3 regions of the Kribbella sp. NPDC050820 genome follow, and region 3 is predicted to be linked to each of the others. Evidence: predicted binding sites of a transcription regulator. Region 3 holds the regulator's gene; each other region holds the start of a gene.
What was found. Region 3 encodes HrcA, which represses chaperone genes, less so after heat shock. Its sites were predicted from a motif close to TTGGCACTCGNNNNNNNCGAGTGCCAA; they were not measured.

Region 1 (4,430 bases), on a different contig from region 3:
TTCTGGGTGATCTCCTGCCGCGCGTCGATCATCGCCTCGCGCAGGATGTCGTCCCGGCTCTCGTGCTGCCCGGTCCGCAGGTCGTCCCACCAGCCGCTGTTCGGCTGCGACAGCAGCGTGCGGATCACCTCGAACCAGCGCGATCCGCCGTCCGGCCAGGTGCCCTCGGGCAGCTGGTCGTGGAAGGTCAGCGCGAGCAGGTTGCGCCAGACCACGTTGAAGTACGCCGCCGCCGCGGAGTCGGCCGGCTGGGTGAAGTCCCAGTTCCGCAGCGTGTCCTGGCCCTGGCGCTCGAACTCGTCGTCGATGCCGATCTGGAGCAGGTACGGCACCAGCATCTCGGCGGCCCGGTTCTTGGTGTCGAGCTGGATCGACGCCATCGCGTTCGCGTCCAGCTTCCCGGCGGTCTTGATCCGGTCCACGATCTGCTGCGACCGGTACCCGTAGTCCCAGTCGTTGGTCAGGTAGTAGGTGTACGTCCGCGGCACTACCGCCTGGTTCGCGGTCACGATGATCCCGTCCGCGGGATCGAACTCCGTGGGTAACGCCTCGAACGGGACGTACCCGGTCCAGTGATACTTCGGATCCCAGCCCGGCACCGGCCAGTCGCCGCGCCCGGTCTTGCGGATCGGGATCAGGCCGGGCGCCTGGTAGCCGATGTGTCCTTCGGTGTCGGCGTACACGAGGTTCTGCGACGGCACCTGGAACAGCTGCGCCGCGGATCGGAACTGGGTCCAGTTCTGCGCCCGGTTCATCGCGAACAGCGCGTCCGCGGTGCGACCTGGGTTCAGCGCGGTCCACTGGATCGCGACGCCGTACGGCGTGGCGTACTTGCCCTGTTTCGCGGCCAGGTCACCGGTCTCGCGCTGGTCGTCGCCGACGTCGGAGATGAGTGGACCGTGCCGGGTCTCGCGGACCGTGATCTTGACCGGTTCGTCCTGGCCGGCGACCTTGAACGTCTCCTCGCGGGTCGCCATCGCCCGCCACTTGTTGTTGTAGAGGACGTTGTCGCCGTCGATGCGCTCGAGGTAGAGGTCGGTGACGTCCGGGTCCAGGTTGGTGAATCCCCAGGAGATCGCGTTGTTGTGGCCGATCACCACCCCGGGCAACCCGGAGAAGCTGAAGCCGGAGACGTCGTACGGGCAGGCCTTGCCGACGTTGTTGCAGTGCAGGCCGACCTGGGTCCAGATGCCCGGCATGGTCGCGCCGAGGTGCGGGTCGTTGGCCAGCAGCGGCTTGCCGGTGGTGGTGTGGTCGCCGGAGACGACCCACGAGTTCGAGCCGATGCCGTCACCGCGGCCGAGCAACTGCGGGAGGCCCTTGGCGACCTTGTCGACGGAGTCCAGCGACTTCAGCAGGTCCTTCGTCAGCATCCCGCGCCGGGCCTCGGAGGCGATCGGCGCGCTGCTGAACTTGCCGTCCCGGACCGAGCCGGAGGCCATGATCGGCTCGTTCCGGTCGTACGGGTACGGCGGGTAGAGGCTCTCGATGTTGCGCGAGGGGAACGACGCGAGCAGCTTCGTCCGGGTGATCTCCTCGTCCATGTTGCCGCCGAGATCCCACGCCATCGCCTTCAGCCAGGCCAGCGAGTCGGCCGCGGTCCACGGCTCCGGGCGGTAGTTCTCTGGTCCGTTGGGCTGAACCGACAGGACGGCGTACTCGAGGCTGAGGCCGGAGCCGCTGTGGGTGTCCAGGTACGCGTTCACGCCGCGGGCGTAGTCGTCCAGGTACTGCCGGGTGGACGGGGTCAGCAGGCCGAGCTCCTTCTCCGCGACCCGGCGCCAGCCGAGGGTGCGGACGAACTTGTCGGTCTCCAGCGCGTCCTTCCCGAACAGCTCCGACAGCCGGCCGGAGGTGACGTGCCGGCGGAAGTCCATCTCGAAGAACCGGTCCTGCGCAGCCACGTAACCCTGCGCGGCGAACAGGTCACTCGGGGTGTCGGCGTAGATTTGTGGAATGCCGTTGGCGTCCCGGACCACCTCCACGTCGCCCTCGAGGCCGGTCAGCTCGATCGATCCGTCGTACGTGGGGAACGAGTGGCGGACGACGAAAACGACGGTACCGGCGATCACCAACAGGACGGTGGCGAGGGCGATTCCGCTCATGATGACGACTCGTAGCAGGCGACGCACGGACCAACCGTAGAGAATCCGGCCCCGCGCCCCAAATGGGGTGCCGCACAACTTTGCGTTGCTCTGCGTCCGGTGGACATCCACGCAGAGTTGAGGTAACACGCGCCCGACTTGGAATACTTCGGGGTCCTGGCGCATTATTAGCAGTCGAGTAGTAGGAGTGCCAACGGCCTGAAGGGAACGAACCGTGCCGACGTACCAGTACCAGTGCACCGACTGTGGTGAGGCGCTCGAGGTGCGGCAGAGCTTCACGGACGACGCGCTGACCGTCTGCCCCGCCTGCCAGGGCACCCTGCGCAAGGTCTTCAACGCCGTCGGCGTCGTCTTCAAGGGCTCCGGCTTCTACCGCACCGACAGCCGCAACTCCGGCAAGGGCACCGTCGCAGCCAAGTCCGACTCCAAGTCCGACACCCCCTCGACGACCACCTCCTCCACCTCGGACTCCTCAAAGCCGTCCCCCAGCACCACCTCCTCCTCGACCACCAACACCAGCGCCGCCTGAGCTCAGCCGCCTGTGGATAACTGACAGGTGGGGTGCGGGGAAACTCGTACTTTCTCTGGCATGAGAAAGCCCTTCGCACTTCGTGAACTGTTGCGTGCTGTCAGGTGGCACCGCCGGCTCCTGGCCGGTGTGGCCGCCGCGGCAGCTGTGTACTTCGGCCTCGTCGCCCTCTCCCCACCACCCCCGCCGACCATCGCCGTGCTGGCGGCAGCGCGCGACCTGGTCGGCGGAGCTGTGCCCACCGGCGCCGACCTCCGCACGCTCGACCTCCCACCCGAGGCCGTGCCCGACGGCGTCCTCAAACCCGGCGCCGACCTGACCGCCCGCGTGCTCACCAGCCCGGTCAGATCCGGCGAACCACTCACCGACGCCCGCTTCCTGGCCCCGGCCGCCGTCCCCAAGGGCGAGCTCGCCTACCCGTTCCGCATCGACGACGCCGACATCAGCGCCCTGCTCCGCGTCGGCGACCACATCAATCTGTACGCCGCCACCAGCACCCCAACCGACTCCGCAAACCTCCTAGCCCGAGCCGTCCGCGTGGTCGCCCTCCCAACCCCGCGTACGACGACCACCGGCGCGCTGATCGTGGTCGCGACCACCCCCGAAACCGCGACCCGCCTGGCCCAAGCCACCACCAACTCCAAACTCACCGTCGCCCTCACCCCGGACACCAGCTGACGGTCACTTACCGGACACAACTGGACACGATCCGTGGTGTTGCGGTGCGCTCGCTCGCATGGGCAGGGCAGTGGCCCTACGTTGACCGGGAACATCACCCGCTCAGTGGAGGAATACCCACATGCTCAAGGGCTTCAAGGAATTCATCATGCGCGGCAACGTCGTCGACCTCGCGGTCGCGGTCGTCATCGGCGCCGCGTTCGGCCAGGTCGTGACCGCGATCGTGGACAACCTGATCAACCCGCTCATCGCGGCGATCTTCGGCAAGCCCGACATCAGCGGCGTGCTGACCTTCACGATCAACAACGCGAAGTTCTCGATCGGTGCGGTCCTGCAGGAGATACTCAACTTCCTGTTCGTCGCCGCCGCCATCTACTTCGTGATCGTGATGCCGCTGAACAAGCTCGCCGAGCGCCGCGCCCGCGGGATCGAGCCCGAGCCCGACCCGCTGACCACCGACCAGCAGCTCCTCACCGAGATCCGCGACCAGCTCGCCCGCCGGCCCTGACGGCGCCGGGAGCGGGTGGGCGCCCAAACCTCAGCCTCTGAGCTCGCCAACCGCCCACCACTCCCCACCCCCCACTTCCCAGCTCCCCACTCCCCAGCTCCCCACTCCCCAGCTCCCCACTCCCCAGCTCCCCACTCCCCAGCTCCCCACTCCCCAGCTCCCTGCTCCCACTCCCTGCTCCCTGCTCCCTGCTCCCTGCTCCCTGCAGGTCAACGTTTTCCACGGCCTCCTCGGGAGCGAGCCAGACCGCCCAGGAGACCCATTCCGTCAAACAGGCAATGCGATTCGAGCAGATCAGTACCGCGCACGATGCGGCCTAGCGGTGTCCTTCGTGGCACAATTTCGGTGAGCGCTTTCTGAAGGGCGGAGCCGGTGGCCAGACTGTCGTCAGGGGATCGCCCCACAGTGAAGGACGTCGCGGCGATCGCCGGCGTCTCGGCCACGACGGTCTCCCGGGTGCTCGCCGGCAACTACCCGGTCGCCGCCACCACCCGCGGCCGCGTGATGCGTGCGGTCCAGCAGCTCGACTACGTCGCGAACGCACAGGCCCGCGCCCTCGTCGGCGGCGGTCCGCGCACGGTCGCCTTCATCATCCGCGACCTGGTCGGCC
Region 2 (4,430 bases), on a different contig from region 3:
GTCGGCAGCCGGTGCTCCACGTCGTACCAGGATGCGCAGCTCAACACCGCGACGCCGGAGACCGCCGGGGTGATCATGGAGCCGCCAATCATGGATATGCAGCCGCCGATCGAGCCGCCGGCCAGCACGACCTTGGTCGCGCCGGCGGCCCGGACCTGGTCCACGACGGCCTGCAGCTCCTTGACCCGATCCAAGCCGGTGAGGGTGCCGTACTCCCAGAGTGCGACCCGGTAGCCACGGGCGACCAGCTCGGTCGCGACACCGGACCAGTCGCACGGCGAACCGCCCCACTCGTAGGACAACACGACGGCCCGACTGGCGTCACCCAGCTGCACGCCGCTGACCGTGGCGCCGCCGGCAACCGGCGCGGTGAACGCCTTCGCGTCCGAGGACGGGCATGCGGCCATCATCCCGACCGGGGCGGACGTCGTCGGCGAGCTCGGTGGCGGCGCGGCTGGATCGGACCCGGACCCGGACCCGCATCCGGCCAGGCCGAACGCGACGACGACGAAGAGGACCGCCGACCGACCGGCGTTCAGCATGGCCACCTCCAAGGGCGTCCCGGCAGATTATCCAGGCCACCCTGCTGTGGGGCTGGGAGCGACTCGGCGGCAGGAGAAGGCAATCGCGTCGCGGTCGATGCGGGTGATGATCAGGGTTGCCGAGCCGGAACCCTTCGGCGCGAGCTTCCTCCGCAGCTGGGCGGGGTCGAGGTCAACGCCGCGCTTCTTGATCTCGAGCGTGCCGATGTCATGGCTGCGGACCCAGGAACGCAGCGCCTTCTCCTTGTAGGGCAGCTCTTCCAGAACCTCGTACGCCGACGCGAGTGCAGTCGACACCAGGGCGTCGGCGGTGACGTAGGCGATCCGGGGGTCCAGCAACCAGCCGTCTACTGCGGCGGCCACTGCAGTCACCAGGCCGGCACGCACCACAGCGCCGTCGGGTTCGTAGATGTACTGACCCACTGGACCGCTGTCGGCTTCGGGGGCGTCGGTGACGGTCGCGCCGCTGGGTAGAAGCGTTGCCCGACGAGTGATGCCGGCGTACAGATGACCGGACCACAGTGCTGCCTCCTTCACTTCGCCGGCGTCGCTGACCCACTCGGCCTCCACACCATCCGGTACGGCGTCATGCGGGATGCCGGGCGCGACCTTCACGCAGGCCGTGCGGTTGAGGAGCCCCGTGACGAAGGACCACGGTGGCGAGTAGGCGTTGTGGTCGAACACGCGCCGCCCGTCCGCCCGCCGCGCCGGGTCCGCGAACACCACGTCGTACGGCGCGAGGTCGATGGACTCGGCGTCTCCGACGATGACCTCGCCGGGCAGTCCGAGTGCTGCCAGGTTGGCGCGGGCGGCGTCGGCGGTGGCTGGGTCGCGCTCGACTCCGGTGACCCGTAGGCCCGCGCGTGCGGCGCTTATGAGGTCGCCGCCGATGCCGCAGCCCAGATCGACCACGCTGCTGCCGGGCATTGTCGCTGCGATGCGCTGCGCCCTGTGCGCGCCGACAGTACTGCGGGTCGCCTGCTCCAGGCCGTCTGGCGTGAAGTACATCCTGGCCGCGTCGCTGTCGAACTTGGAGACCGCCCGGTGGCGTAGCGCGGCCTGTGTGACTGCGGCACTCACGAGCGTGGCGTCGTACTGCCGGCGGAGCTTCTCGACGAGCTGGAGCTCGCGGCCCGGCTGGAAGTTCGTGCACGCCTCGGCCAGCAGTTCGGCGCCGGCGCCGTCCAGCAAGGCAGTGACTGTCACCCCGTCACTTTAGAGGGGGCTCGAGCAGCCCTTGCTCCAGCTTCGGGTGGACATCGAGTAGAGGCGCCAGTTCATGGCTGAGCGGGTTTTCGGGCCGTAGATGCCGTCCGCGACCAGCTTGTGCTTGCGCTGGACCATCCGGACCACTGCGCGGGTGTTGCTGCCGTAGATGCCGTCGACGGCGAGCTTGGTGCCGTAGCAGAAGTTCAGGTTGCGCTGGAGCACGCGGATTGCGGTGTCCGGGTCGCCGAACACTGTGGAGCCGCGGTGCGGGTCGTCGCCGTACATCAGGTTGCAGTAGGTGCTGGAGGCGCCGTACACGGACGGCATCGGGATGCCCCAGGTCCGATTGACCGGCACGAGCATGGCCGACCGGCACTGCGGCAGTGCAGCAGCCGCAGCAGCGGCTCTGGTGCTGGCAGTGTCCGCGGCCGGGGCCTGCTCGGGCGGTGCGACGGCTGGTGCGTCCGCACCGGGCTCTGCAGTGGGCTGGTCCTTCGATGCGCCCGCGGCGACGGCGCCGACCGCGAGCGCGCCGGCCGCGGCCAGGACCGCGACAGTGCGGCCGGACAGTTTGGGCAGAGAGAGAAAGCTGAGGGCCATGGTCTCCTCGGGCACCCGGTCCCGGAGCGGCCGGGACGCCGTACAGACAGAACGGTCCCACGCCGACCCCGGGTTGGCCCAGCACTCGACCACATTCCGCAGCGGCTCGATCACAGTCCGCCGGTCAGAGCTGGTGCGGGTCGTGGTTTCGCCGTGGGCGTGATCCTGGCACTCGAGTTGACCGAGTGCTAAAGGCGGCCTAGATTCGGTATTGGCACTCTCCGGTGGAGGGTGCCAGCGGTCCGGCCCTTGACCCCCGCGACGGCAGGGGAGCGCGACCATCGCAGAACCACAGACAAGCGAATCGACCGTGGAGGTCAGCAAGTGTCGGTCACGATCAAGCCGCTCGAGGACCGCGTCCTCGTCGCGCCGCTCGAAGCCGAGCAGACCACGAAGTCCGGCCTGGTGATCCCGGACACCGCCAAGGAGAAGCCGCAGGAGGGCGAGATCCTCGCCGTCGGTCCGGGCCGGATCGACGACAACGGCAACCGCGTCCCGCTGGACGTCGCCGTCGGCGACAAGGTCATCTACTCCAAGTACGGCGGCACCGAGGTCAAGTACGACGGCCAGGACTACCTGATCCTGGGCGCCCGCGACATCCTCGCAGTCGTCAGCAAGTGACGACTGCTCGCTGTTCCTGACTGACACCGCCCTGGTGCCGTACCGGCGCCGGGGCGGAGTCGGTCTGGGCCCCCGGCCGGGGTGATGGGCGGGGGAGTTGGGCGCAGCGCTCGTACTGCTGTCACGAAGAGCGAATTTCAGAGAGGGACTGGATTTTTCATGCCGAAGATCCTCGAGTTCGACGAGAACGCGCGGCGCGCCCTGGAGCGCGGCGTCGACAAGCTCGCGAACACGGTGAAGGTGACGCTGGGGCCGAAGGGCCGCTACGTCGTCCTGGACAAGAAGTGGGGCGCCCCGACCATCACCAACGACGGTGTCACCGTCGCCCGTGAGGTCGAGCTGGACGACCCGTTCGAGAACCTTGGTGCGCAGCTGACCAAGGAGGTCGCCACCAAGACCAACGACATCGCCGGTGACGGCACCACCACCGCGACGGTGCTGGCGCAGGCGCTGGTGCACGAGGGCCTGCGGGCGGTCGCCGCCGGCGCCAACCCGATGGGCCTCAAGCGCGGTATCGAGGCGGCCGTCGAGGCTGTCTCGGCCAAGCTGGTCGACACCGCCCGCGCGGTGGACGACAAGGGCGACATGGCGCACGTCGCCACCATCTCCGCCCGGGACGCCGAGATCGGCGCCCTGATCGCGGACGCCTTCGACAAGGTCGGCAAGGACGGTGTGATCACCGTCGAGGAGTCGAACACCTTCGGCACCGAGCTCGAGTTCACCGAGGGCATGCAGTTCGACAAGGGCTACATCTCGCCGTACTTCATCACCGACGCCGAGGCCGGCGAGGCGGTGCTGGAGGACCCGTACATCCTGATCCACCAGGGCAAGATCTCCGCGATCGCGGACCTGCTGCCGCTGCTGGAGAAGGTCGTGCAGTCCGGCAAGTCGCTGCTGATCATCGCCGAGGACGTCGAGGCCGAGGCGCTGTCCACCCTGGTGGTCAACAAGATCCGCGGCAACTTCACCTCGGTGTCGGTCAAGGCGCCGGGCTTCGGTGACCGCCGCAAGGCGATGCTGGAGGACCTGGCCGCGCTGACCGGCGCGCAGGTGGTCGCTCCCGAGGTCGGCCTCAAGCTGGACCAGGTCGGTCTGGAGGTGCTCGGCACTGCTCGCCGGATCGTCGTCACCAAGGACAACACCACCGTCGTCGAGGGCGCCGGCGAGGCCGACGCGATCGAGGCCCGGGTCAACCAGATCAAGGCCGAGATCGAGCGCACCGACTCCGACTGGGACCGCGAGAAGCTGCAGGAGCGGCTGGCCAAGCTGGCCGGTGGCGTCTGCGTGATCAAGGTCGGCGCGGCCACCGAGGTCGAGCTCAAGGAGAAGAAGCACCGGATCGAGGACGCGGTGTCCGCGACCCGGGCCGCGATCGAGGAGGGCATCGTCGCCGGTGGCGGCTCCGCTCTCGTGCACGCGGCGACCGTGCTGGACAACGGCCTGGACCTCGAAGGTGAC
Region 3 (4,430 bases):
GCCGCGGCCGGCTCGCCGGAACCGTCCCACGGTTGTCGACGGCAACCGTCACCCCCACCTTCGAGGCACCCGTCACCGCACCTTCGGCCCAAGCCCCTCGCCCATCGGTCAGCCGGATCCGCTCCCCCGGCGCGATCCGCCGTACCACTGCAGCGTGCCGACCTTCTGCACCATCCAGGGTGAGCTCGGCGCCGGACAGGTCCGCGCAGAAGAAGACCGCGACGCCCATCTCCTAGTGCGCGCCGAAGGCGTCGCGGAGGCGGCCGAAGACGCTCTTGTGGGTGGCTTGGACCTGGCCCTGGGGACGCTCCTCGCCGCGGATCCCGGCCAGCTGGCGAAGCAGGTCGGCCTGCGCGTCGTCGAGCTTGCTCGGGGTCTCGACCACGATCTGCACGATCAGGTCGCCACGGCCGGCGTGCCGCAGCCGCGGGACACCGCGGGCCGTCAGCGTCATCGCCGTACCGGACTGGGTGCCCGGGCGGATCTCCAGCGGGGTGGTCTCGCCCTCCAGCGTCGGCAGGTCGATCGTGGTGCCGAGCGCGGCAGCCGTCATCGGCAGCGTGACCGTGCAGTGCAGGTCGTCGCCGTTGCGGGTGAAGATGTCGTGCGGCTCGACCTCGATCTCGACGTACAGGTCGCCGGCCGGGCCGCCGCCGGGGCCGACCTCGCCCTGGCCGGACAGCTGCACCCGGGTGCCGGTGTCGACGCCACCGGGGATCTTCACGGTGACGGTACGGCGGGACCGGACCCGGCCGTCGCCGGAGCACTCGACGCACGGGTTCGGGATGATCGTGCCGAAGCCGCGGCAGTTCGGGCACGGCCGCATGGTCCGGACCTCGCCGAGGAACGACCGCTGGGTGTGAGTGACCTCGCCGCGGCCGTGGCAGATGTCGCAGGTGACCGGCTCGGAGCCGGCTGCCGCGCCGGAGCCCGAGCAGGTCGGACACAGCACCGCGGTGTCGACCTTGAGCTCCCGGGTGGTGCCGAACGCGGCCTCGCCCAGGTCGATCCGCAGCGGGATCAGCGCGTCCTGGCCGCGCCGGGCCCGCGGCCGCGGTCCGCGGGTCGCCCCGCCGGTCTGGCCGAAGAAGGCGTCCATGATGTCGGTGAACGTGAAGGCCTGGCCGAACCCGCCCGGCCCGGCGCCCGCGCCGGCGGCCGCGAACGGGTCACCGCCGAGATCGTGCATCTGCCGCTTCTGCGGGTCGCTCAGCACCTGGAACGCGCGGCCGATCTCCTGGAACTTGTGGTGCGCGTCCTCGGAGTCGTTCACGTCCGGGTGGTACTGGCGGGCCAGCTTGCGGTACGCCTTCTTGATCTCGTCCGGTGTCGCGTCGCGGCTGACACCCAGGACGGCGTAGTAATCGGTGCTCATACTCCAAGCCAGGGGTTGTGGTTCGTTAGGAGTCGGCCAGGATCTGGCTGACGTAGCGCGCGACGGCCCGGACTGCGCCCATCGTGCTCGGATAGTCCATATGGGTCGGGCCGACGATGCCGAGCGTGGCCAGCGCCTCCGACTTGGACCCGTACGCGGTCGCGACCACCGAGGTGGTGGCCAGTTCCTCGAACGGGTTCTCGTGCCCGATGCGGACCGTCAGGGTCTGCGGGTTGGTCGCCTCACCGAGCAGCTTGAGCAGGATGACGTGCTCCTCCAGCGCCTCCAGCACCGGCTTCACGTTGCGCTCGAAGTCGTCGCCGTACCGGGTCAGGTTGGCGGCGCCGCCGACCGCGATCCGCTGCTCGACGACCTCGTCGGTGAACGCCTCCAGCAGCGTGGTGACGATCGACGCGACCAGCGGCCGGTCGGACGGGGCGAACAACTCGGGTACGGCGGCCAGCGACGTGGTCGCCTCCGTCAGCCGCTGACCGGCGAGGACCGTGTTGAGCCGGGACCGCAGATCCGCGATCAGCTGCTCGTCGACGTCGTTCGGGTGCTCGACGATCCGTTGCTCGACCCGGCCGGTGCTGGTGATCAGCACCAGCAGCAGCCGGCGCGGGGTCATCGTGACGACCTCGATGTGCCGGACGCTCGACCGGTTGAGTGACGGATACTGCACGATCGCGACCTGGCGGGTGATCTGGGCGAGCAGCCGGACGGTCCGGCGGACGACGTCGTCCAGGTCGATCGCACCGGCCAGGAAGGAGGTGATCGCCTTCTTCTCCGCCACGGACAGCGTCTTGACCGTGCTCAGCTTGTCCACGAACAGCCGGTACCCCGCGTCGGTCGGGATCCGGCCGGCGCTGGTGTGCGGCTGGGTGATGTACCCCTCCTCCTCCAGCGCAGCCATGTCGTTACGCACGGTGGCCGGCGACACTCCGAGGTTGTGCCGGTCCACCAGCGTCTTCGAGCCGACCGGCTCGTGGGTCGCCACGTAGTCCTCGACGATGGCGCGGAGGACATCCAGCTTGCGTTCGTCCAGCACGCGCACCACCCTCTCTCAGCGTCGACCCCTGGCACTCAGAACATTCGAGTGCCAGTCTACCGAGCCGTAGTGGCCGCCAGTGCCGGCCAGCGGCGTGGGGCGGGTCTCAGGCGACTTCGGGAGATGCCCCCAACGGTACGGCGGTCGGACGCTCGACCGTACTCGCGACATCCACAGGCTGGTCCTGGGCGGCCGCCTCGAGCACCGACTCGAGGACGTCGAGCACGTGGTAGGCCAGTGCGCCGTCGGCGCGGTGCGGCTCGCCGGTGCGGATCGCCCGGGCCATGTCCGCGACCCCGACCCCACGGCCGGCGCCGGCGTACCCACCGGCGACGCGGAGCTCGCTCCAGTCACGGTTCGTGACGGTGGCGATCTCGACCGTGCCGTCGAAGCCGTTCGGGTCCGGCACCGACAGGCTGCCCTCGGTCCCGTGCACCTCGATCCGCGGCGACCGCGCGGCCCACACGTCGAACGACATCAGCAGCGTGGTCAGTGCGCCCGACTCGTGCTCCAGTACGCCGGTCACGTGCGTCGGCACCTGGACTGGGAAGGTCGTGCCGGCTCGCGGACCGGTGTGGATCTTCCGCTCCTGCTGCGACTGGCCGGCGCGTGCGACCACTCGCCGTACCGGACCGAGCAGGGTGACCAGGCTGGTCACGTAGTACGGGCCCATGTCGAGCACCGGACCGCCGCCGGGCTGGTAGTAGAACTCCGGCGCCGGGTGCCACAGCTCGTGGCCGGGCGTGACGAAGGACGCAGTCGCAGCAGTCGGTACGCCGATGTCGCCCCGGTCGATCGCGGCACGGGCGGTCTGGGTGCCGGTGCCGAGCACGGTGTCGGGGGCGCAGCCGACGCGCAGGTTGTTGGCGGCGGCGTACTTCAGCAGCGGCTCGGCCTCGGCGCGGTCCACGGCCAGCGGCTTCTCGCCGTACACGTGCTTGCCGGCTTCCATCGCGGCCTGGTGCACCGCCGCGTGCGCGGCCGGGATGGTGAGGTTGAGCACGATGTCGATGTCGTCCGCGGCGTACAGGTCGCCGGACGAGAGGGCGCGGATGCCCTGGTTCTTGTCGGCGATCGCCTGGGCGCGGCTGACGTCGAGGTCGGCCACTGCCACCACCTCGACGCCGGGCAGCTTGCCCAGGTGGTCCAGGTACGTGCCGGAGATGACTCCGGTGCCGACGATGCCGACTCGTGTCACTTGCTCGCCCACAGCAGCCCCCGCTCGATGATCGTCCGGACCTCGGGTACCTCGAGGTCGTCCAACTTGTGGCCGACGGTGCAGACGAAGATCTTGCCCGCACCCCAGGTCCTGGTCCAGACGGCCGGCATCACGGCGCCCTCGATCCACGGGAAGTCCGGGTGCGAGCTGAACGTGGTGGTGGCCAGCACGGTGTTCGTCGGGTCGTAGTGCACGTAGTACTGCTCGGTGTTCACGTCGAAGTGCGTGATGCCCTCGACGATCGGGTGCTCGGCGACGATCTCGACCCGGTAGTCGGTGAACCCGTGCGGGTGCGAGATGAACTGGCCGCCGGTGATGAAGCTGTAGTCGGCGTTGTTCCGGAACGAGTCGCAGATCCCGCCGTGCCAGCCGGCGAACCCGGTGCCCTTGCGGATCGCCGCGTCCAGGCCCTTGAAGTGCTCGGGCTCGATCTGGCTCATCGTGACGCACTGCAGGACCAGGTCGGTGCCGTCCAGGTCGAGGTAGCTCTCGGTCGTGTCGGAGACGGTCACCTCGTACCCGTTCTCGCGCAGATGGGGAATGAACAGGTCGGTCGCCTCGACCGGGGAGTGTCCTTCCCACCCGCCCCGGACCACCAGTGCACGTCGTGTCGTCACGCCGTCCGCCCTTCGAAAGTTTCGGTTCCAGGTTCGGAAAAATTGCGGAATCGCCACCGTGACACTAAGCGCCGCCCGACCGGCCTTCAAGTGCGATTCCGTCCCCTGGATGGGGCTTCCCGATCGCTAGGGTCGGTGTATGGGCTGGAAGTTCTGGAAGCGTGAGCCGCC

Region 1: a site for HrcA is predicted at 2,273-2,299, ahead of AB0H36_RS20830 (FmdB family zinc ribbon protein). Genes of this name have one in related genera too.
Region 2: a site for HrcA is predicted at 2,517-2,543, ahead of groES (co-chaperone GroES). Genes of this name have one in related genera too.

The regions. Positions count from the first base shown of each region.
Region 1 is NZ_JBFAHB010000022.1:93,025-97,454, forward strand. It holds gene AB0H36_RS20825 (penicillin acylase family protein) at 1-2,132, opposite strand, end outside; gene AB0H36_RS20830 (FmdB family zinc ribbon protein) at 2,320-2,634, shown strand; gene AB0H36_RS20835 (hypothetical protein) at 2,695-3,312, shown strand; gene mscL (large conductance mechanosensitive channel protein MscL) at 3,434-3,820, shown strand; gene AB0H36_RS20845 (LacI family DNA-binding transcriptional regulator) at 4,226-4,430, shown strand, end outside.
Region 2 is NZ_JBFAHB010000042.1:32,002-36,431, forward strand. It holds gene AB0H36_RS29660 (alpha/beta hydrolase) at 1-542, opposite strand, end outside; gene AB0H36_RS29665 (class I SAM-dependent methyltransferase) at 570-1,748, opposite strand; gene AB0H36_RS29670 (peptidoglycan-binding domain-containing protein) at 1,758-2,465, opposite strand; gene groES (co-chaperone GroES) at 2,676-2,972, shown strand; gene groL (chaperonin GroEL) at 3,132-4,430, shown strand, end outside.
Region 3 is NZ_JBFAHB010000099.1:3,595-8,024, reverse strand. It holds gene AB0H36_RS43565 (16S rRNA (uracil(1498)-N(3))-methyltransferase) at 1-229, opposite strand, end outside; gene dnaJ (molecular chaperone DnaJ) at 233-1,375, opposite strand; gene hrcA (heat-inducible transcriptional repressor HrcA) at 1,401-2,423, opposite strand; gene AB0H36_RS43550 (Gfo/Idh/MocA family oxidoreductase) at 2,530-3,621, opposite strand; gene AB0H36_RS43545 (ThuA domain-containing protein) at 3,618-4,259, opposite strand; gene AB0H36_RS43540 (EF-Tu/IF-2/RF-3 family GTPase) at 4,399-4,430, shown strand, end outside.